DNA from 3 places in the Marinomonas sp. GJ51-14 genome. Region 2 is predicted to be linked to each of the others. Evidence: predicted binding sites of a transcription regulator. Region 2 holds the regulator's gene; each other region holds the start of a gene.
What was found. The regulator FNR, encoded in region 2, switches genes on or off when oxygen is low (the NO sensors DNR and NnrR bind a similar motif). The targets are predictions, from matches to a motif close to TTGATNTANATCAA.
Positions count from the first base shown of each region.

Region 1: AC0L3Y_RS17495 (YdcH family protein) is a predicted target of FNR. The motif match lies at 5,060-5,073, and genes of this name have one in related genera.
Region 3: AC0L3Y_RS03855 (histone deacetylase family protein) is a predicted target of FNR. The motif match lies at 3,571-3,584, and genes of this name have one in related genera.

Region 1 covers NZ_CM147879.1:3,621,645-3,628,887, reverse strand. Annotated here, with positions in the region: gene budA (acetolactate decarboxylase) at 1-1,536, opposite strand, end outside; gene AC0L3Y_RS17515 (DUF7079 family protein) at 1,881-2,237, shown strand; gene trxC (thioredoxin TrxC) at 2,351-2,797, shown strand; gene AC0L3Y_RS17505 (YfhL family 4Fe-4S dicluster ferredoxin) at 2,859-3,116, opposite strand; gene trhP (prephenate-dependent tRNA uridine(34) hydroxylase TrhP) at 3,124-4,506, opposite strand; gene AC0L3Y_RS17495 (YdcH family protein) at 4,742-4,999, opposite strand; gene AC0L3Y_RS17490 (DUF748 domain-containing protein) at 5,366-7,243, opposite strand, start outside.
Region 2 covers NZ_CM147879.1:2,984,893-2,992,135, reverse strand. Annotated here, with positions in the region: gene AC0L3Y_RS14310 (MaoC family dehydratase) at 1-414, shown strand, start outside; gene adhP (alcohol dehydrogenase AdhP) at 505-1,515, opposite strand; gene AC0L3Y_RS14300 (hypothetical protein) at 1,752-2,060, shown strand; gene AC0L3Y_RS14295 (CBS domain-containing protein) at 2,102-2,695, shown strand; gene tusA (sulfurtransferase TusA) at 2,760-2,987, opposite strand; gene AC0L3Y_RS14285 (alpha/beta family hydrolase) at 3,031-3,627, opposite strand; gene hemN (oxygen-independent coproporphyrinogen III oxidase) at 3,803-5,173, shown strand; gene fnr (fumarate/nitrate reduction transcriptional regulator Fnr) at 5,195-5,956, shown strand; gene AC0L3Y_RS14270 (adenine phosphoribosyltransferase) at 5,982-6,524, shown strand; gene AC0L3Y_RS14265 (YfaZ family outer membrane protein) at 6,622-7,191, opposite strand; gene ttcA (tRNA 2-thiocytidine(32) synthetase TtcA) at 7,202-7,243, opposite strand, start outside.
Region 3 covers NZ_CM147879.1:787,841-795,083, forward strand. Annotated here, with positions in the region: gene AC0L3Y_RS03825 (anthranilate synthase component I family protein) at 1-292, opposite strand, end outside; gene AC0L3Y_RS03830 (Trp family transcriptional regulator) at 289-519, opposite strand; gene AC0L3Y_RS03835 (helix-turn-helix domain-containing protein) at 658-1,065, shown strand; gene AC0L3Y_RS03840 (hypothetical protein) at 1,049-1,693, shown strand; partial or broken gene nadS (NadS family protein) at 1,717-1,971, shown strand; gene AC0L3Y_RS03850 (hypothetical protein) at 2,172-2,555, shown strand; gene AC0L3Y_RS03855 (histone deacetylase family protein) at 2,611-3,534, opposite strand; gene AC0L3Y_RS03860 (bifunctional acetate--CoA ligase family protein/GNAT family N-acetyltransferase) at 3,694-6,111, shown strand; gene AC0L3Y_RS03865 (septal ring lytic transglycosylase RlpA family protein) at 6,108-6,491, opposite strand; gene cdd (cytidine deaminase) at 6,836-7,243, opposite strand.

The DNA.
Region 1 (7,243 bases), 640 kb from region 2:
ACTTCTGACTCTAACGTTGAACTTGCCTTCCATTTTTATCATGAAGAAATAGTTATGCGAATCTAGGTGGGTCTCTAGTTTTTCTTTTAAGTCGTCAATGGATTCAAATGAAATGTCGCTTTCTTCAACGCTCTCATCAAATCGAGTTGTGATTGAGAAGGCGAATGTTTCTTCTGGTCCCATTTCACTTACTTCACCAGTTGCTCTACCAACGTAGGCGTGGCCTTTGTAAATGATGGCTTCGCCGTCAAGTCCGTTATAGGTACCAATACCTGTATCCGTATCTTTTAAGATTTCTTTAACGGTTTTACTGCCTCGATAATCACCTTCCATTAAAGCGTTTAATGTAGAAACTTGGATCAATGTACCATCTTCGTTATGTGATTTGACACGGAATATGCTTCTGAATATGTCGTGATTATGGTGATGGTTTCTATAATTGCCATCTTCGTCATAGACTGCTGCGAGTAATTCAGGGTGTGTTTCGGAGAAGACGAGTTTTGCATCCGCTTTGTGATTTTGAAAATACGAGTTCATTGTCCATTTTGTGAAAAATGGAGATAGAACGTTAGTAATTAACAAGACGAATGCGAGAATTGACACTGTGTTGACTGCAACGACAGAGCCAAGTTGGCCATCAAATGTGAAGGTCGCCACCATCGCTGGAAGTACAAGTGAAACACCTGCTAATGCGGTTGAACCCATTGCAGCATAGCCAGGCCTTTTAAGAACATAACGATCAACAATGAATGGAATAATGATTGTCACTGTCCAATAAATGGCAGTAAGCAAGATCGCAACAATGATGATTTCTTTTTGGAATGCGTTAACTAAATCGATGGTTGAACCAAACTGAAAACCAAGGAAAGGAAGCAGAATGGTGTTTCCGCCTTTGAATACTTGTTTGATTTTTGGATCGAGATTTCCCAATATGATACCTAGAATAAAAGGTATGAGTAATGAGAAAACTTGCATGATCTGGCTTGTCACACTACCGCCACCACTACCAAAATAGGATAAAAATATAAATGGTAAGAGAGGCATTGAGAAGATAAGCATTATAGGGAATGTGCCACGATCTGGTTCATCCGCGTATGGCTGAATGATACCCATATACAATGCTGCATTCGCTGATGTTAAGCAGCAAACTAGAGTGATGGCATCAATGCCTGCAAACCCTTGTGGGCCAAAGTAGACAAATACTAAAGCACTGATTGCGTACGCAGGGATTAATCTTGCAAGAATAATCCAGATGCCTCTTTCCCCAATTTCAATAAAATCATGACCAGTAATCATTGTTCCTGTGCAGAACAACATAAGGCCAATAACAAGCATTTGTCCGGAAGGGCCGAACAAACTTTTCATAGGATCGCCTAAGTAATCCCATAATGACATTCCAAGACCACTGTGTACGCTCATTGTGACAATGATCGCGCTGATGATAAGTGGTATGAACATTGTGCCAGCTGGGATTTCATTTAAGAACTTCCAGATTTTCACTCCGGAAAGTGTTTTCTTTTCTTTCGCTTCTATCATAATTTTTTACTCATTATAAAATCAATATGATGGATAGACATGAGAATAGACATGCCGTTTTTCCTCTAAAGGGCCTTTTGTCATTGATACGAAAGGAGCTCATTCAGGCTAAACAGTTGCGGACATTGCGCGGGAGCGCTTAGGTAGGTTCCGGTCGAGTTGGTCTGCTTTGCAGATTAAGTACTGACAACTAATTGTAATAATAAGTAGCGAATCAAGACAAAGGTTGTATTAGCAAGTTATCAAGTTGATGATGTGTATCAATCAGATGTATTTGTTCTAATTTTTTGCAATATATAGGCTTGTTATTCCTTGGCCGGTAAATTTTTTATAAAGGAAGGTAAATGACGTCTACAAGTAATGCAGACCGACTTCAGATATGGCGAGCCTTGTCAGATCTTTTTCTCGATACAGAAATAAGCGATACAACTTATGAATATATCGCTCGTACTATCGAGGAGAGCGGTCTTTCTTTAACGGAAGCGGAAAATATTCTTTGGTATGAAGTGTATCCCGTATTGGAAAAGAACCTAAGAAGTATAACTGGTGTTTGGGATGGCTGGTCTGATGCTTGGCTATTAGAGCATTTAACAAGAAAATGCTTTGCTGGTCCTATACAGGGTAAGTCTTCCATTAAAAAAGAGATTAGGGCGTGTTGGTTACGAGTTATTGAGATTCGACCTAAGCAAGCAGCACATTAATAAGATCTATTAACTTGAATTACAGCTTATAGATCACCATCTTATGACTCTACTCGCTATTTTTAACAAAGTGCTTTTTAATGAATGAAAGTATTTTATCTCTGAGGTTTAAGATGACCAATTCACCTATACAAATCGTTTGCCAAAGCTGCAGTACAAAGAATCGCTTACCTAAGTCTAAGTTGAATGACAAACCTCTTTGTGGAAAGTGTGGTAAGCCAGTACTTTCAATACAGCCTATTGTGGGGAGTGATGCAAACTTCAGGCGTTATATTACCGACAATGCTTTACCTGTGATTGTTGATTTTTGGGCGTCATGGTGTGGACCATGTCAGCAATTTTCTCCTATTTTTGAGCAAGTCGCAGGGGAGATGTCCACTCAAGCGTGTTTTGTGAAGTTAGATACTGAACAGAATCAAAATACGGCAGGTAGTTATAATATTCGTTCCATTCCGACTCTGATGATATTTCATCATGGTAAAGAAGTGGCTCGTCTGTCAGGCGCCTTACCGAAAGCACAATTTAAACAGTGGTTAGCGAAGAATTTACCTTCTGTTTAACCGTTTTATTCGCTTTGGTTTGCAGGTTAATTTATGAAAGATGAATGATCACTTTTTTATATTAATCTTCAATATCAAAGTACATTTCAACAAATTTTTCGTATAGAGCTTCTTCTGTTTCTCGTCTGTCTGGATCAGGTTTTACACAGTCGATAGGGCAAACTGCGACACAGGTAGGTTGATCGTAATGACCTACACATTCTGTGCATTTTTCTGGGTCAATAACGTAGATTTTAGATCCCATGGAAATGGCTTCGTTTGGGCATTCTGGTTCACACATGTCGCAGTTTATACAGCGGTCATTGATTAATAATGCCATAGGAAGCCTATAGAGATACCTTGCTATGAGGTTGTCGAGTGGTTTGTCCTGCCGATAGGTTTCTTAGCAAAATTCCCATTGAAGCATCTATGCCCGAAGGGCAAGGAATGTTGACGATGTGTCCACTACCCTTGGCGATATCGATAGGGCAACCATGTTTGTCGTTTAGCTCGGTTAAGGTGAAGGTGATATTACCTTTTGGTGTCATCAGCTCTAATGAATCCCCAAGACTAAAGCGATTTTTTACTTCGATGGTTAATATATTATCTTTCGTGGTGGTGACTTCGCCAACAAACTGTTGTTGCTCACTGATTGAGTTGCCAGTTTCGTAGTTTTGTAAATCAACATGGCGATGACGTTGTAAAAAACCATCGGTGTATCCTCGGTTAGCGAGATTTTCTAAACTGCCGAATAGTTCATTGTTAAAGCTTTTTCCTGCGACAGCATCATTAATCGCTTGACGATAAATTTGTGCGGTTCTTGCGCAATAATAAAAGGACTTGGTTCGGCCTTCAATTTTTAATGAATGTATGCCCATTTTTACCAAACGTTCAACGTGTTGGATCGCTCGCAGGTCTTTTGAGTTCATGATGTAGGTGCCATGTTCATCTTCAAATGCTGGCATGTATTCATCAGGTCGTCCATGCTCTTGCAGTAGAAACAGCTGGTCAGTAGGTTCCTGAATCTGTACGGCAGACTCTTGAGCTTGTATAGAAGAATCACTACTAGCGATGATCTGTCCAACGTCATCTTGCTTCGCTTCGTGGGCATTGTATTGCCAGCGGCAAGCGTTAGTGCAAGCACCTTGATTTGGGTCGCGTTTGTTCATATAACCAGAAAGTAAACAGCGGCCAGAATAGGCCATACATAAAGCCCCATGAACGAACACTTCCAATTCCATTTCAGGCACTTTCATGCGAATTTCTTCAATTTCATCTAGAGATAATTCACGAGATAAAATAACACGGGAAATGCCTTGTTGTTGCCAGAATTTGACAGTTGCCCAGTTGACTGCATTGGCTTGTACCGATAGGTGAATTGATTGATCTGGAAACGCTTCTCGGACCATCATAATAAGACCTGGATCAGACATAATCAGAGCGTCAGGGTTCAAGTCGATTACTGGTGCTAAGTCTTGAATGTAGGTTTTTAGTTTGGCGTTATGGGGCGCAATATTACTGACTACGTAGAGTTTTTTACCCAGTGCATGAGCTTCGTTAATACCAATGCCTAGCTTCTCTAAATCAAACTCATTATTACGTACGCGAAGTGAGTAGCGTGGTTGTCCTGCGTATACAGCATCAGCGCCATAGGCAAGGGCATAACGGAGGTTTTTTAAAGAGCCAGCTGGAGACAACAATTCTGGCTTGACTATTTTTTGCTGAGACATAAGGCTCACCGATCAATCAAAACGCGCGGAGTTTACCTCTGTGTTTATTGAACTCAAGACTTGGTAGGTGGATTGTTTGTTTAAATAAAGTCTATTTGATCTGAGTCAAATTATATGAAACTCATAGGCTTTTGATTAGAAGTATGGTTTTTTTATTTTGATAAGGAATCAACAAGTGGAAAAGAGCAAATAAGCGTCGCTGATAGCCGTCAGCGACACTTTGAATACTTGGTAATTAAGCTTTTACAGCAGCCTTAGATGCCTTGATATAACCTTGTATAGTGTCTTTTAGTTGTAGACGTTGCTTTTTCAAGTGCTCTTCTTCTGCCGTAGTGGATGGAATGATTTCTTGTTCCATTTTTTCTACTTCTTTTGTTAAATGATTGTACTCGTCATAAAGCTTTTTAAAGTGAGCATCTTCCATTTTTAGATTATGGATGTCTTCTTTTAACTCTGGGAATTCATGAATCAAACTATGGTCTTCGATTGGCATAATAGCCTCCTGTCTTTGTTTGCTTTCATATTAGATTAGCCTAGTTAGGCTTATCGTTTCTTGATGCTGGTCAGGCTTTCTCTGTCTATTAAAAGTATTTATGGTTTGTTGTAAAAAGGATGAATAACTGAGTAGATTATTAGCCATACCTTTATTAATGGTTGGATATGATGCTTTTTCAACAGCAAAGGTTAAGCTTATGCTATGTTGCATATTCTTTGATCTTTGTGACCCTTTTAGAAATCTTGTGTCTTTAAGGGTAGTCGATGGTTTTATTATTGAAGGTTTAATATTGGCATTTTGATAGCAGCAAAGCCGAGACTGTTTCTAATCACGGCTTTGCTGCTATAAGGATAAGGACGGAGTTTAGAAATTTAGCTCAACTCTTGGCTGGCTAGATTTTGATAAATCGACTTCTGGCGAGCAAAGGAAGATACGAGAAGAGCTAATGCCTTTTTTAACCAAATAATCTTTCAGAATATTTGAGCGTTCTTGGGCAAGCGCCTGGGCTGATTCTTTGGTTGTGTCATCAATAGTGGTTGGTGGTTCTTCAATACCTAAATCAAGATAACTAGCAACGCCGCAAGCTTTTAACTGACTGTCTTTCTTGTCTTTCATTAAAGCAATGAGCTGTTTTAGAAAAACGTCTTGAGAGTCGTTTAAGCGGCTTTCTTCTGCTTCAAACAATAATGGCTGCACTCGAATTTTTAGCAGTTGGTCTCCTGCTAACTGTGCAATGCTGATTACGCTGGCATATGGCACAAAGGTTTGCAGAAGGTAGCTGCTTGACGCTTGGAACAGTGCTTTTCGTACAGGTAAAATCATGAAGTCTTTCCAGCCGAATTCTGGATTTTCTATATCGCCAGACAATGGAATGTCTAGGTCGATATTATCGTCACTGTCTTTCAAAATGCTAACGGCAATGTTAAGCGGTACCGCACCGGCTTTAATCACGGAACTGCTTTCTTTTTTACCACCTAAATCAAATTCTCTTAATAAAATGTGAGAGTTGCCGTCCAGTTCACCATTGTTTGCATTTAAGGTGAGGTCTAAATCTAATTGTCCTGAGTTGATCTGGTAACCTAATGCATTGGCGATGTAGGATGAATAAGGTGGCAGCTCAGCTTCGCGTATAGTAAGTTCGCTTTTCATGGTGAGTTTGTCTGCAAGAGGCCAAATGACGATATCACTGGATAGTGTGGCATATTTTCCATTACGAGCTTTTAAAATGAGCTCTGTTGCCTGTTTCTTATCTTGCGTATTAACGTTGCGTAAGGATAAAGAATCAATTTCTAAAGAGCGTTGTAAGGCAGGTGTAATGCTTTTGTCTTGTACGAATATTTGTGATTCACCAGTCATGTCATAAGCATCTAAAATGACGTAGTAAGGGGCTTTGAAAGCAGACTCTTCTTCTGCACCGGGAGAGCTTTTAATGGCATTTTCTGCGTCTTGAGTTTTAGGTGTGCTTGAATCTTGTAAAGATGGCTGTAGTGAAGTTTGCGGCTCTTCTATCGATACGAGATTTTCAAGGCGTTTTTGCGCATCGAGTATTAGATTCATTTTTACCGAATCTGTCGTAATGGTGCCAAGCTGAGCGCCGTCATGGTTAGCTGATAATGTGTCTATTTTGATACTGCCGATTTGACTTAATGCTGGCAAGGTTAACTTGTTACCTGTTTCGGGTAATATTTCAGATAAGGTTAAATCCGCTATATTTAATTCCTCAAACGCCACATCAAATTTTGTCCCTTGTTGGAAGAAAGACAGTGAATTGATGTTCATGTTTTTAAAAGCGGCAATACGTTTTTTATCACCCAACATACTATCCAGAGATTGACTAGAAATATTAATGTTTTCACCAGTAACGGCTGGATCTTGCTCGCCTTTCATTTCAACATTAAGTTGATCTGTAGAGAGTTTAAAGGCGCCAAGGGAAAGATGCTTTTCTTCTGTTTGATCAACGACAGCTGTTTCTTTTCTTGAGCTATTGTTTACACGATCAAGTACTAGGGACAAATTGGCAATATTTAGTTGTGTATTGGCGATTTGAGTCGTTAGACCAAGTTCATCGCGCTTTATATTGATAGGAAAGTTTAAGGCCAGATTGTCGTAGGTAGTAATTAGGTTGGCTTGAGTAAAGGTGAATTGATTGGATGTGAGTGCTGTTTTACCCGTAAAAGTTAATTGATCTGCAGAAATGAACTCTACGTTAGCTTCGGTTATATCCAACATCGTTGAAGCCGT
Region 2 (7,243 bases):
TATACATTAGAACAACTTTCTCTTGATCAAAACGTTGAGTATCGAAAAGTTGTTACTCAGACTGACGTTCAAGCTTTTGCAGACGTTACAGGCGATACCAACCCTGTTCATTTGGATGCGGAATATGCAGCGACGACTTCATTTGGTAAGCCTATCGCGCATGGCATGCTAACGGCGGGTTTCATTTCAGCCGCAATTGGTACCAAACTACCTGGGCCAGGCTGTATTTATCTTGAGCAAACGCTGAAGTTCCGCTCCCCAGTTTTTGTTGGGCAAGAAGTTGTGACCACAATTACTGTGACAGATATCAATGAGCGTCGCCGCCGTGCCACATTAAAAACTGTGTGTGAATGTGAAGGTAAAGTCGTTGTTACAGGCGAAGCTACCATTATGCTTCCTGCTGTAACGGTTTAAAGTAGATAGCCATAATAAACAAGAGCGACAGCTATATTGCCTTTGCTCTTGTTTATTTAGATCAATTTAACTTATTTGCATTAGGAAAGCTTACATCGAAAGAACAATACGCCCTGTAATTTCCCCCTTCTCCATATCAGCAAAAATTTCATTAATATTTTCGAGTTTCTTCTCTTCTATAATGGCTTTTACTTTACCCCGTGCAGCAAATTCCAAACACTCTTCTAGATCTTTTCGAGTACCAACAATAGAGCCGACAACACTCACGCCATTTAGGACTGTGTTGAAAATAGGCAATGGCATATCTTCTGGAGGTAAACCAACTAATACGCATTTGCCACCACGTCGAACAACATCGTAGCTTTGTCTAAAGCCAACCTTACTAACAGCAGTACATACACTTGCATGAACTCCTCTAGTCTTTGTAATGATATCAGCGACAATATCATCCGTTTTAAAGTCTAAATAGTATTCAGCTCCAAGTGACATAGCTAACTCTCGCTTTGCATTACCCGTATCAACAGCAACGACTCGTAAACCCATAGCGATTGCATATTGAACTGCCAAGTGCCCTAAACCACCAATACCAAAAATAGCGACCCAATCCCCAGGTTTCGCCTCAGATACTTTGAGGGCTTTATAAGTGGTAACTCCAGCACAAAATAATGGTGCTGCATCTACATAATTTAAACCTTCGGGCACTTTTACAACATAATCCGCATGAGCCGCACAGTACTCAGCATAACTACCATTTACCGAGTATCCTGCATTTTCTTGCACTAGACACAAACTTTCTCTACCACTTAAACAGTATTCGCAATGACCACAAGCACTATAGAGCCAAGGAATGCCAACGCGGTCACCGTTTTTGATGTGAGTAACGGCACTACCAACTTCAACCACCTCGCCCACGCCTTCATGACCAGGAACTAATGGTAATGTAGGTTTAACTGGCCAATCTCCATGACAAGCATGAAGATCTGTATGGCAAACACCACAGGCATGAATTTTAACGAGTATTTGATGGGGCTCTATTTTAGGTTTTGCGATGTCTTCAATTTTAAGAATAGAACCAAATGTGTTTGCAACAGCAGCTTTCATAATACTCTCCTAAGAGGATGAATGATTTTTACCTATTCAGATTAGCTGAGTTACTAAAAAATAAAGACGATCTAGATCAAACTTCACTCAAGTAAGTCATACTTGATTAATAAAGTGCAGGATCATGGAAAGAAAGGTCATTTGTTTAAAAAAGACTGGGATTTATAAGATGGTAAGCATATATTGATTAAATAGAAAAAACGTATACTTAGTTAAGATAAGGTTTAGTTCTTACCATGAAAACTCAATTACTTATGATCATTGCTGTGGTTTTATCGTCTTTATTGACGATATCTCAACGAGCCAGTGCTCAAGAAGTAAGTCAGCTACGTTGGTTGGAACCTACTGTAGAACAACGTTTTAATGAAGTCATTGCGCCAGATCAAGAGTTAGGATCTGACAACAGTTATCTTGCACCTTCTTTTTTGACTCTAGAGGCTAATACCTCATCTTCGTTTAAACATTTTTTTTATTACTATCTGCCTAATACAAAAAAAGTTAACGGCAGTATTAACCCAAGAGCACCACCTTCTCTACTGATATAACTCACCCATTTTATTCATTTATTTTTTATTGGGGTTTTATCATGAAAACATTAACTTATGTTTCTACAAAAAATGTTAACGATCTTACTTGGCCTACGGCTTACGAAAACACCAACATTTATTCTTCAGCGCTATCCGTTTTAACAGATTTCAAAACCGCTGGCCCTCGTGTTATTGAGTCGAATACCCGAGCTGACACATTGGTTCAGTTAATGAAAAAAGAACATGTACGCATGAAAATAGTGGTTGATTCAACCAATCACTTTGTCGGCGTGATCAGTCTTGAGGATTTATCTGAAGATGTATTCATTAAACGGGTTGCTGATGGATATAAACGATCTGAATTAATGGTTGCTGATTTAATGAGACCGAAAGAAACTTTATTGGCATTATCATACACATCACTTAAAAATTCAGATATCGAGTCACTTCTATACAGCCAAAGGGAAAATAAGTTACAACATTTATTAGTAATTGATGAAGAGACAAAAGCAATACGAGGTCTGATCTCATCTAATGATATTGTGCGCCAACTTAGATTAGAGGTTGATGTCGCTTTTTCTAGTTTTGAGCACACTTATCACAGTGCAATTTTAGGTCAAAAATTTCAAAGTAGAAATCTTAAGGTTGCATAACAAGACTTAATAAAGTGATTAAAATACCTCCATATTTGGAATATGGAGGTATTTTTGATTAATCTTATTTCTTCTCTATCCAATAGTAATAAGTCTCTCCATCCTGTACTTGATTTATTAGTTTATGACCAAGAAACTGGCAAAACTTGGGAATATCTCGTGTCGTAGATGGGTCTGTAGCAATGACTTTAAGTACACTTTTTGATTCTATTTTTCGCATTTCCACATGTAGCATCATGACTGGCTCAGGACAAAGTAAGCCAGTTGCATCAAGCAAAGCTTGGTGTTCCATATTAATTCTCTTCTATATAAATTAGACCAATATTTTTGTTTTTTTAAATGGTTGATTTAACACTATGATTAAGCCAATTCTGTGTTATTTCAGCAAGGTTTGAAATAGTGTCAGTGATACTTTGATTTTGTTTCTTCAAGGTTCTGAAGTCGTGATCAGCCCCTTCTACCCAAATAACAGTTACGTTTTCTGGTAGAGACTGCTGGCTTACCCAATCGTATGACCCTAGTTGATCTCTTGTCCCTTGAATTATTAAACAAGGCACCTGAAGGTTATCAAGAAAAGATAGTCTGTTTTTTTCAGGCTTACTTGCTGGATAAAAAGGAAAACCAAAACAAACAATGGCTTTTACCATAGGTAGACTAGACAGCTGAGTTGCCACACGCCCTCCCATAGACTTACCTGCGACAATACAAGCCTCATCTTCTGCTATGAAATCTGCGAATTCAGGAACAAGATACTTAAATGGTGGCGGTGGTCTTTTTTTAGCCGTCTTTTCTTGCTCTTTCATATAAGAAAAAGTAACAGGAATGACTTCTTGATTCATTGTTTTTGTAATCGCAACACCAAGTTCATTCAAAAATGCATTGCTGTGGCCGGCACCTGCTCCATGAGCAAGGTAAAAAGATATGTTTTCCATGAATATATTTACTAAAAATAATATTGATGGTGATTATATGGTTACAGGGCACCTTATCCAACCTAATTTACCAAATGCCTTATTTTCTTAACAGGTTAATATCCTTGATCTGGATCAGAAAACTCCTGATTGCTAAGGAGTAAACTTCTATTAGAAATTTTAATAGGAACAAATCATGATTTGGGATTCTTCACTCGTTAGTAAGTACGATTTATCAGGACCTAGATATACGTCTTACCCAACAGCACCACAATTTAATACAGGCATCAGTAAAATCGCTTTAATCGATAAAATGATGATGCCTTCAGATAAAGCTCTTAGTTTATACTTCCATATCCCGTTTTGTGCTCACCTTTGTTATTACTGTGCTTGCAACAAAATTGTGACCAAGCAATATGAGAAAGGTGCTGAGTATGTTGAATTACTTGGTGAAGAGATGAGATTGCGTAGTTTGATGCTAGATCATTCGAGGCAAGTTACACAGCTTCACTTTGGCGGTGGAACACCTACTTTCCTCACAGAAGACCTCATTCGCTGTCTATTTGATATAATAAACCAGCATTTCAACCTTATTAATGATGGCTCTCAAGATTACAGTATAGAAATAGATCCTAGAGAAATAACGCCATCCAAACTTAAGTTGTTCACTGAAATGGGGATAAATAGAATTAGTGTTGGCGTTCAAGATTTTGACAGTAAGGTTCAAGCAGCCATACATCGAGTCCAACCAGTTAAAATGGTAGCAGATCTTGTGGAGGATGCTCGTGCAATGGGCATTAAATCAATTAATTTTGATTTGATCTATGGTTTACCGTTTCAATCCATTGAGGGTTTTAGAGATACTTTAGACAAGGTAATTGCTTTGTCTCCAGATCGTATATCTCTTTTTAATTACGCCCATTTACCTGAACGTTTTAAAGCTCAAAAACGAATACTTGATGAAAGCCTTCCTATACCTAGTATTAAAGTTGAATTATTAAGGATGAGCATTGAATATCTAATTTCATCTGGTTATGAATACATAGGTATGGATCATTTTGCAAAACCTAATGACACTTTAGCTAAAGCTCAAAAACAAGGTATGTTACAGCGCAACTTCCAAGGCTATACCACTCACGCAGGTACTGACCTAGTTGCATTTGGTGTCTCTGCTATTAGTGACCTAGATGGCGTTTATATCCAAAACTATACAGATTTAGATCAATATCAACACAGTATTGAAAAGGGTCAACTACCTATCAATAGAGGTTACATTAGTAATTTTGATGACAGAGTTCGTCACCAAGTCATTATGACGCTTATTGCTCAATTTGAATTAAATACAGGTACTATCGAACAAAAATATAATATTAGTTTTTTTGAATATTTTGCAGAAGAAGTTGATAATCTTATACCTATGATCGAAGATGGTATGATCGAAATAAAAGATAATGGAATGCAGACCATTATTAACGTTACAGACCGAGGTAGATTGCTTATTCGCTGTATTTGTATGGTTTTCGATAAGTATTTGAACAACAGTATAAAATACTCAAAAGTTATATAAATTCAGGTCAGGGAGATTCACATGTCAACAACACACGCACAGACACGTTTTAACAGTACTCTTACATCTCAATGCCAAAATTGTAGTTTGAGTGCTCTCTGTCTGCCTATTGCCCTAGCAGATGAAGACATCAATAAGCTAGATCAAATTATCGAACGTAAGAAACCGTTAAAAAAAGGAGAATTTCTTTTTCGCCAAGGGGAAATCTTTGATTCGGTTTATGCTGTTCGCTCTGGGACATTAAAAACCTTTAACATTACATCCTATGGTGAAGAACAAATTACTGGTTTTTATTGTCCTAGTGAGTTGGTTGGTCTAAGCGGTATAGATTCGAGCACTTACCCGGTTTCTGCTAAAGCATTGGAAACAACGACAGTTTGCGAAATCCCGTTCAGCCATTTAGAAGAGCTATCCGCACAAATACCATCGTTAAGACATCAATTATTTAAAGTGATGAGTCGAAAAATTTCTGACGATCAACAAATGATGGTATTGCTTGGTAAGAAAAATGCGGATGAAAAAGTAGCTTCTTTTTTACTAAATCTATCCAACCGATTCAAAAAACGCGGCTATTCTGCAAGCTCTTTTCGACTTTCTATGTCCCGTGGAGAAATAGGAAACTATCTTGGACTTGCTGTCGAAACTGTAAGCCGCGTCATTACCCGCTTCCAGAAAAATGAGCTAATACATGTAGATGGCAAAGAAATTGAGATAGTCGACTTCCCAGAAATGCAAAAACTCGTTGGGATTGCGAGTGATTGTGGTAAAATCGCCAACATTTGATCGATAAATTAAGGCGTTACTAAATATGCTCTACGATGATTTTTATGTTAAATCACTAATACAAACAGTGGAAGACTGGCCAAAAGAAGGCATTAGTTTTCGTGATATTACTCCTATCTTTAGTGATCCTAAAGGTATGAGGATGGTTGTTGACGCCTATGTTCACCGATATATGTCTACGGATATTACACATATTGCTTGTATTGATGCTCGTGGTTTTTTGATTGCTGCCGTACTTGCTTATGAGCTTCAAAAACCTCTTATTTTAGTGCGTAAGAAAGGTAAGCTTCCAGGTAAAACTATTTCACAAAAATACGATTTAGAGTATGGTGAAGCGGAATTAGAAATCCAAGAAGGTGCAGTCAAAGCTGGCGATGAAGTTTTGTTATTTGATGATTTAATTGCAACAGGTGGAACACTCTTCGCAGCAATAAAACTTCTAACACAACAAGGCGCTAATATAAAAGAAGTAGCTGCTATTATTGATTTACCAGATTTAGGCGGTAGCCAAAAGTTAAGAGACAGTGACATCCCGGTCTTTTGTCTTTGTGCTTATGATGGTGAATAATTTTATAATTGTAGCTAACGTAAAATAGAATAAGACAAATAAAAAAAGGTGGCATGAGCCACCTTTTTTTATTTGTCTTATATCCATAATCGTTTTTTTAAAAATCAACAACAGCACCAACGGAGAAGCCTTTGTTAATTTCCTTACGACTATCATCATCATAAACAATAACAGTATTACCATAACGAATGTAAGCACGAGAATTGCGCATCGTCATGTATTCAAGACGAAGATCATAAGTATACATATGGTCTAAGTTAGAAAAAGATAATACTTCTGGAGAGTAGTATAGAGAGCCATAAATGCTTAAACGATTTGCTTGTTGAAGTGTATAACGATACCAGCCGCCAAGACTAAGAGCAGCTGATACTTCATTTTCATCATCATTCAAGTCTGCATCAATAACATACAAACGAACCCCTAATCCAACTTGTAGCGGTCCGCCATCTCCTTCAGAATCTTCTACAGTTAAACCAATATGACCTGTAGATGAGTTTTCATCTGAATCATGAGTTACGCCAGCATTAAGACCAAAACTACCTAAATCTAAATTAACATCACCTTGCACAGTCTCATTAGTTAAACTGACTCCTGCCGTTGACGCATTAACAAAAGAAGACCCTAAAATGCCAAATGTTAACAATAAAGCTTTATGCATAATATTCATTTCTATTATCCTATAATGAAATAATATTTAATCGATCAAAAGCAGATGGTAT
Region 3 (7,243 bases), 1.5 Mb from region 2:
CACGCAATAAATAATACGGATTGTCCGAATCGTAAGCTTCTGTCTCGCCAGTGCGTTCTTGAATGAACAGCTTTTTTCCTTCTGCCCAAATCAACTTTTCAGGGTCAAAACCAATAATAGAATGGCGGGAAATGAAGCTCTCTTCGCCAAGGGATTCCAACATAAAACAGTTATCAAAGCGCTTTTCGACCTTCTTAAACAAGGCAAAAAAATCGCAATCGGAACTGATAGTAATGTACTTAGGTTTGCGCGGCAGCGTGATGCGCTCCGGCTTTTTATGATTTGTACTCATTCTTCTTTTAATTCCTTCAATGCTCGGGAGCCACGAGTCACCGTGGCAATACCCACACCCAACTGCTTCGCAATGTCGCGTTGTGCAACGCCTTGATCTAACAACTCGATAATATTTAAACGACGCACCATTTCACTGATCTCATTCGGTGTCAGCAACACAGTTAAACGCTTCTCTAACTCAGCGACATCATCCACTTCGGATAAAAATTCAATCAAATTTTTCATACGCACTTCTATCTAATGAAATAGTTATGTATTCACGTACTAGTACAGTAATTGATTTTGTATCATTAGGCAACTGGAGAAATGGCTAGAAAGGAATTAACATTAAAGTTATCTTTTATGATAACTACGAGAGACAGAATGAATTTTACAGAGGCAAAAGAAAAAGCGCTTCAAAACGACAAGGTAAAAAGCGCATACGATGAACTAGAAAGTGAGTTTTCGCTCATCGATCAATTATTATCAATGAGGAATGAAGCAGCCTTAACTCAGGAACAACTGGCAAAACTCATGAAAACCCAGAAGAGTAATATCAGTCGCTTAGAACGAGGCAACGCCAACCCAAGCTGGGCAACTTTGCAAAAGTACGCTCATGCTTGTGGGTTTGAGCTTTCACTGAAAGCAGAAAAAGTAGAGTTATTAGAAGAAATAAAAATCGCCAAAAAGCAATTTTCAGAAGGGTTAGGCGTCTCTAATCGAGATTCCAGAAATCATATTTTAGAAAAAATTAAATACACGGAGGAAAAGAAGAATGGAGCAAACGCTTAGTTTAATTTGTATGGTTATTACATCTCCCGTAACTCACGTATTAATTGGTGCTTTTTTGGGCTTCTTAGCTTCAAATAATATAGAGAATAGGAAACAAAAAAATCTAAAAATATCTTTGTACCAAGAAGCAGATCGTATCAATAAACAATTCAAAGACTATTTACCTATATTACTAAATCAACTTCATAAGCCTAAACAAGAGATAATAGAAGGTACAAAGCCTATTTTTTTGAACTTTTTAGAGGCAATAATCATTGAACTAATGGCTACAAAATATTCTTTAACCAGTGAACAACTTGATCTCACGCACAACCTCAAAGCAAAACTTTATGGCTTTGAAAAAACCTATAAAAATAGAGATGATGAAGCATATAACGCAATGGATAATACTGGAGTAAACTTCTTTCGATTAAATCCAACCCATACCCTACAATTAATTTTGGATTGCATAGAAACAATTTATTTTCTAGATCTATTTTGCTCCCAAAAAGAAAAATTCACTTTGTCGCAGAAAGTCCCCTTCTCCAAAAAATATCAAATAGCCTTTAGGCTTTCTGACATCGAATATGATGAAGAAACATATGTAAAAATTGAAAGTCGCTTAAGCCGATTAGGGATAATATTTTAACATGAGCATTTAAATTCTCTTTAGAAGAAGCCATAGAGATACATCAGGGCGATAAAAAAGTGACGAGAGTGACGCGTTTTGACATCGCGGATGTGAAAAGTATTCGCCAAAGTTTACAAGTCTCTCAAGCGGATTTTGCCAAAGCGCTTGGCACCAATGTTGATACTATCAAGAGCTGGGAAAGCAGACGCCGACCCCCTACAGGGCTGGCTGCTAAAGTATTAGCAACGATTCAAGAGAACCCGAATTTTTATAAAGCGCTGTCTGCGCATTCATAGAGTCAGATAAGAGCGGAACATCTTGCTCATTCTATTTGGTGAGGCTGGTATTTTAATCATTTAAAAAAGCGGAAGCGTTTAGTAAAACCTGCATTTACAATCAATTATAAAAAAACGTAAGAATGTTGAACTTCTCACGTCTAAAATACACAAACATCTATAACTTAAATACCGATATAAAAGATTCACGGAGCAAGCACATGGGCATTGTTGTTACTATTTTTATGACACTTATTTTATTTCTATCTGTGCCTGGCCCAGTGGAAAGAACACTCAAGAAGTTTCAATATAGTATTTTTTTGGTGGCGTTTTTATTGGGTGCGTGGAATGCGTTTTGGTATGGCGCGCAGCATATTTATGATTTTTGGGGAATGGCAGCGATGATATCAGGTGTATTGATGATGCTAACCAGTTTATCAAATGTATCACTGGAAAACGCTCCAGCTTCCATCAAAACTGTATTTGGCTGGCTACAATCTAAAGTGAACTCTCTACCACGGGGTTTCAAGGAATTAACATTATTGATGTTATTTGGGTGTGTTGGCATTTATGGTTACACATTAATAGCTCTTAATCTTCAGTAACCCCGATAATTTTTTCACCGTCACATCAATCGAAGCGACGGTGAAAAAACATTCATTAGAGCCTCATCAGGCTCTTAATATGACAAAACGCAGCACGCCCTAAGGCATCTATGTTGTAGCCACCTTCAAGCACAGAGATCACACGCCCTTGGCAATGCTTATCAGCCACATCCATTAATACATCGGTAATCCAAGTAAAGTCTGCTTCGTCTAACCTTAGCTGCCCCATTGGATCTTCTTTGTGGGCATCAAAGCCAGCTGAAATCATAATTAATTCAGGTTTAAAGGCATCGAGTGCGGGTAAAAGTTGTTCATTAATGATGGCTTGAAACTCAGTGCGACCTGACCCTGCAGCGAGAGGCATGTGCAGAATATTGTCGTGAGAATCACCTGGATCACTGTAAGGATAGAATGGATGCTGGTAACTCGATGCATACATGACATTAGCATCTGCTTTAAAAATATCTTCCGTACCATTGCCATGATGAACATCAAAATCGACAATGGCAACGCGTTTCAAACCGTATTGATGAACCGCATGGCGTGTACCAACGGCAATGTTGTTAAACAAACAAAAACCCATGGCTTTATCAAATTCAGCATGATGTCCCGGCGGACGAATCGCACAAAAAGCATTATCCACTTCACCTGCCATGACTAAATCCACGGCCTTAACTACTGAACCAGCGGCATGAAGAGCAGCGTCTAAAGTGTGTGGCATCATCAAGGTTTCTGGTTCTAATTCAATGTGCCCAGATTCTGGCGCTCGGGCAAAAATAGAATCAACATAAGTAGCATCATGGGTTTGAACAAGCTGTTCGTATGTAGCTGGTTCTCCTTCTAAACGACGGACAAAATCCATCAGCTGTCCCATAATCAAACGATTCTGAATCGCACCAAGGCGCTGCGGTGATTCTGGATGATCATCACCCATGTTGTGACGATCACAATAAGTATGTGTAATGTAGGCGGTTGTCATCTCATATCTCAATGATTTTTTATTTTTTTACTTTGATTGTTTTATATCAAGCCACAAAACTACAAAGACAGTCTACCCTACCATGGTCTACAATCCTTAAAGATAAAGACCATGGTAATTTTAGCTTTTGTCTAGCATCTGTCATTAGGAGAATGCCCAATGAGCCAACATGCATTGCAACCTTTACTCGCGCCAAAATCCATGGTGGTTTTGACCGGTGACGATGCACAAGACCCTCTTATGCTGGCGTTGCTAAAATCCCTACTCCATAAAGACAAATCCAATAACGGAAAATCTTGCCCTGTTAGCTTGGTCGGTGTTGAACCTGCGACCTCCTTCTCTTTTCCTCTGTTTACGTCTTTGGATGAATACATTGCTTCAAATGGAGCAAAACCTAGCCCAGACCTTGCTGTGCTGGTTGGTACGCATCCAGATTCATCCATGGAAGATATTATTACGGTTTGTGGCAACGCTGGTATTGGCTCTTTGTTGATGTTGTCTTGGACTGAGGAATCAGAAGCCAAGTTGATTCCGATATTACGCAAAAACAATGTTCGCCTACTCGGCCCAAACAGCTTTGGAATTTGTCGTCCGAAACTAGGTGTCTATGCTTGGCTTGGTTTAACACAACCTTTAACAGGACGATTGGCTCTGATGTCTCAATCCGGAACCGTCGCCAGCGCCTTGGTTGATTGGGCGACGTGGCAAGGCATCGGCTTTTCTCAAATCGTGTCCATGGGATCACCGGTTGATGTGATGCCGTCACAAGTACTGGATTATTTATCGACTGATTTCGACAGTCAGGCAATTCTGATGTATCTGCAAAAAATAGGCAGCCCAACTCGTTTCTTGAGCAGCCTTCGGGCAACAGGTCGCAGTAAGCCTGTCGCAGTTGTTACTGAGCATTCTATTGGTGCCGACGAACGAGTACTCGATGCGGCGTTAAGCCGAACTGGTGCAGTCCGTGGTCGCCGCCTAAATGATTTAATCGCTGCCGCGTCGGTAATGACAAATGCCCGTCGCGTCAAAGATGGTTCTTTATTGATTATCGGGAACGGTGCTGGTCCTGGCGAACTAGCCGCCCAACGTGCGATGGAATTAAATATCGATTTGCTTACACCAGAAGGTGAGCTCTGCGAAAAATTAGAATCCACCATGATGGGACGAGGCTGCATTGGCCCAGTAACTACAGTTTGGGCGAGTTGTGCCACAGATTTGTTTATTGATTTAGCCGCAGATGCCCTAAGCAGTCCTCAATGCGGTGCCGTATTACTTACCTTGAGTCCTACCGCACTGATCGATATAGATTCGTTGTACGCTCTCATTACCAAGCTTCATCGAGACCAGAAAAAACTCGTCATGGTGTGTTTGCTTGGCGGCGGTAATATGACCAACATGCGAACCCGCATCAACGAAGCAGGCATTCCTACCTTTCGTACACCAGAAACGGCCATCGAAGGTTTCCAATTCTTAGTACAATTCCAACGCAATCAGTTACTTGCAAAACAATCACCAGACAGCCATGCATTTCGTTTTAAAATCGATGTTTCTGAAGCAACAAACAACCTGAATGCATTATTAAAAGCGGGACAACACACAGCAACTGCAGACGATTTACGGAGTATTTTTGAGCTGTTCCATATTCCCCTAATTTCTCGCAGACAAGCCTCCCATCAACTGTCTGCGCCGATTCACTTACGTGTTTTCCAAGATGCTGTTTTTGGCCCTGCGATTGGTTTATCTTTAGAAGGTGCTCATCAGCATAAACAAGTCGAAGCAGTCGCCTTACCACCATTAAATACCGTGCTGGCAAAAGACCTAATTCAGCGGGCGTTTCCTGGTGAAGAATCCTTTGAACTAGAAAGCTTACTACGTAATTTATCAACCATGGTATGTGAACTACCTGAAATAGGAAGCTTAGAACTGGCCGACTTGAGGGTACATGAAAGCGGTAGTGTGTATGCCGATGTGACCGCAAACTTACAAGCGCGCAAAAGCGAACGTCGTTACGAACACCTAGCCATTCACCCTTACCCTAGACAATGGGTATCTGAGCGCGTTTTGAAAAATGACGAAGTCGCTACCGTTAGACCCGTACTACCGAGAGACGCAGTTATTTTGGCGGATTTTGTCCGGAGTATGTCTCATGAAACCCGTTACTTCCGATTCATCTCCAATATCTCAGAACTCACACCGCGTATGCTTGCGAGCATGTCTCATATTGATTACGACAGGGAAATGGCGTTGTTGGCCGTCATCAATCGAGATGGCAAAGACTTACTAATTGGTACCGCCAGATACATAGACAATTTTGATGATCAAAGCTGTGAGTTTGCTGTTGTATTAGGGGATGAATTCCAAGGTCTAGGCTTAGCTTCCTATCTCATGCGACAACTTTTCCAAGTTGCTGCAGACAAAGGTATCAAGGTAATGAAAGGCATAGTGCTGGCAGAAAACAAACGCATGATCGAATTCTGTCGTCACCTGGGTTTCACTATCAAACGCGACCCTGATGACTTTGGACAAGTGGTTGCGACAATTAGGCTCACCCCGAACATGCTGAATAAATTGAACTAGCGCAGTACTTCAATTTCGACGTCAATAACTCCTAAGTTCGTGTTACCTATGCGCTGAAATGCAGACTTACTGAGATCGATAATACGACCACTAACAAAAGGGCCTCTGTCGTTAACTTTTACAACCACGCTTTTACCATTTGCGGCGTTCGTCACTTTTACTTTTGAGCCAAATGGCAAGCGTTTGTGTGCTGCAGTCATGGCTTTTTGATCAAATAATTCACCACTGGCTGTTTTACGTCCTTGGTATTTCATTGCGTAATAACTGGCACCACCACTTTCTTCAAAACCAATAGCATCATCCTTTGAAATTGGGCCACTTGCACATGCGACAAGGGTAAGAGATAACAAGATCCAATACAGGATTGTTATTTTTTTCATAACCACTATTCCTTTAAAGCTAAGGTCAATAACATCATCTTAACCTGATGTGTGATACAAACCAATTTAGCACCTCGGATCTTTCGTCAATTATCAGTCAAGGTTTAAATCTAGATATAAACAAAAGAGCAAGATCCACCAAGAAAAACAAAAAAATATTTGATACTGCCAAGGTTTAGAAGGTTCATAATAATATTTTGCGTATATTTTCTGACAAGAAGACTGGACAAGTTTTTCAAACAAATGACACGAAATGAATCGTTCAAAAATATCTAGCTACCCATAAACAAAAAACCACGCTTAGCGTGGTTTTAAAAGAATATCTTTCGGCTATTAGTACTTTGTCACTTCAGATTTTCAGGACCAAACGAGAAAGGTAATAATTCATTCATAGAAAGTGATTTACGCACGCCTTCCGGACCACAAATGTGAATCATAGTATCAGTAGACGAAAACTCACGGATCTTCTGGCGACAGCCACCACAAGGCGTAACAAGTCCATCACCTTTACCAATTACATAAATGTCTTTGATTTCAGTATCGCCGCCAAGCACCATAGAAGCAATCGCGCCCGCTTCAGCACAAGTGCCTTCTGGGTAAGCTGCGTTTTCTACGTTACAACCTGAATAAATATGACCATTTTTCGTCGAAATAGCAGCACCGACATTGAAATGAGAGTAAGGCACGTAAGCCTTACTCATCGCCTCTTTTGCCAATTGGAAAAGCACCTCGTCTTGTTTTACAACAGACAT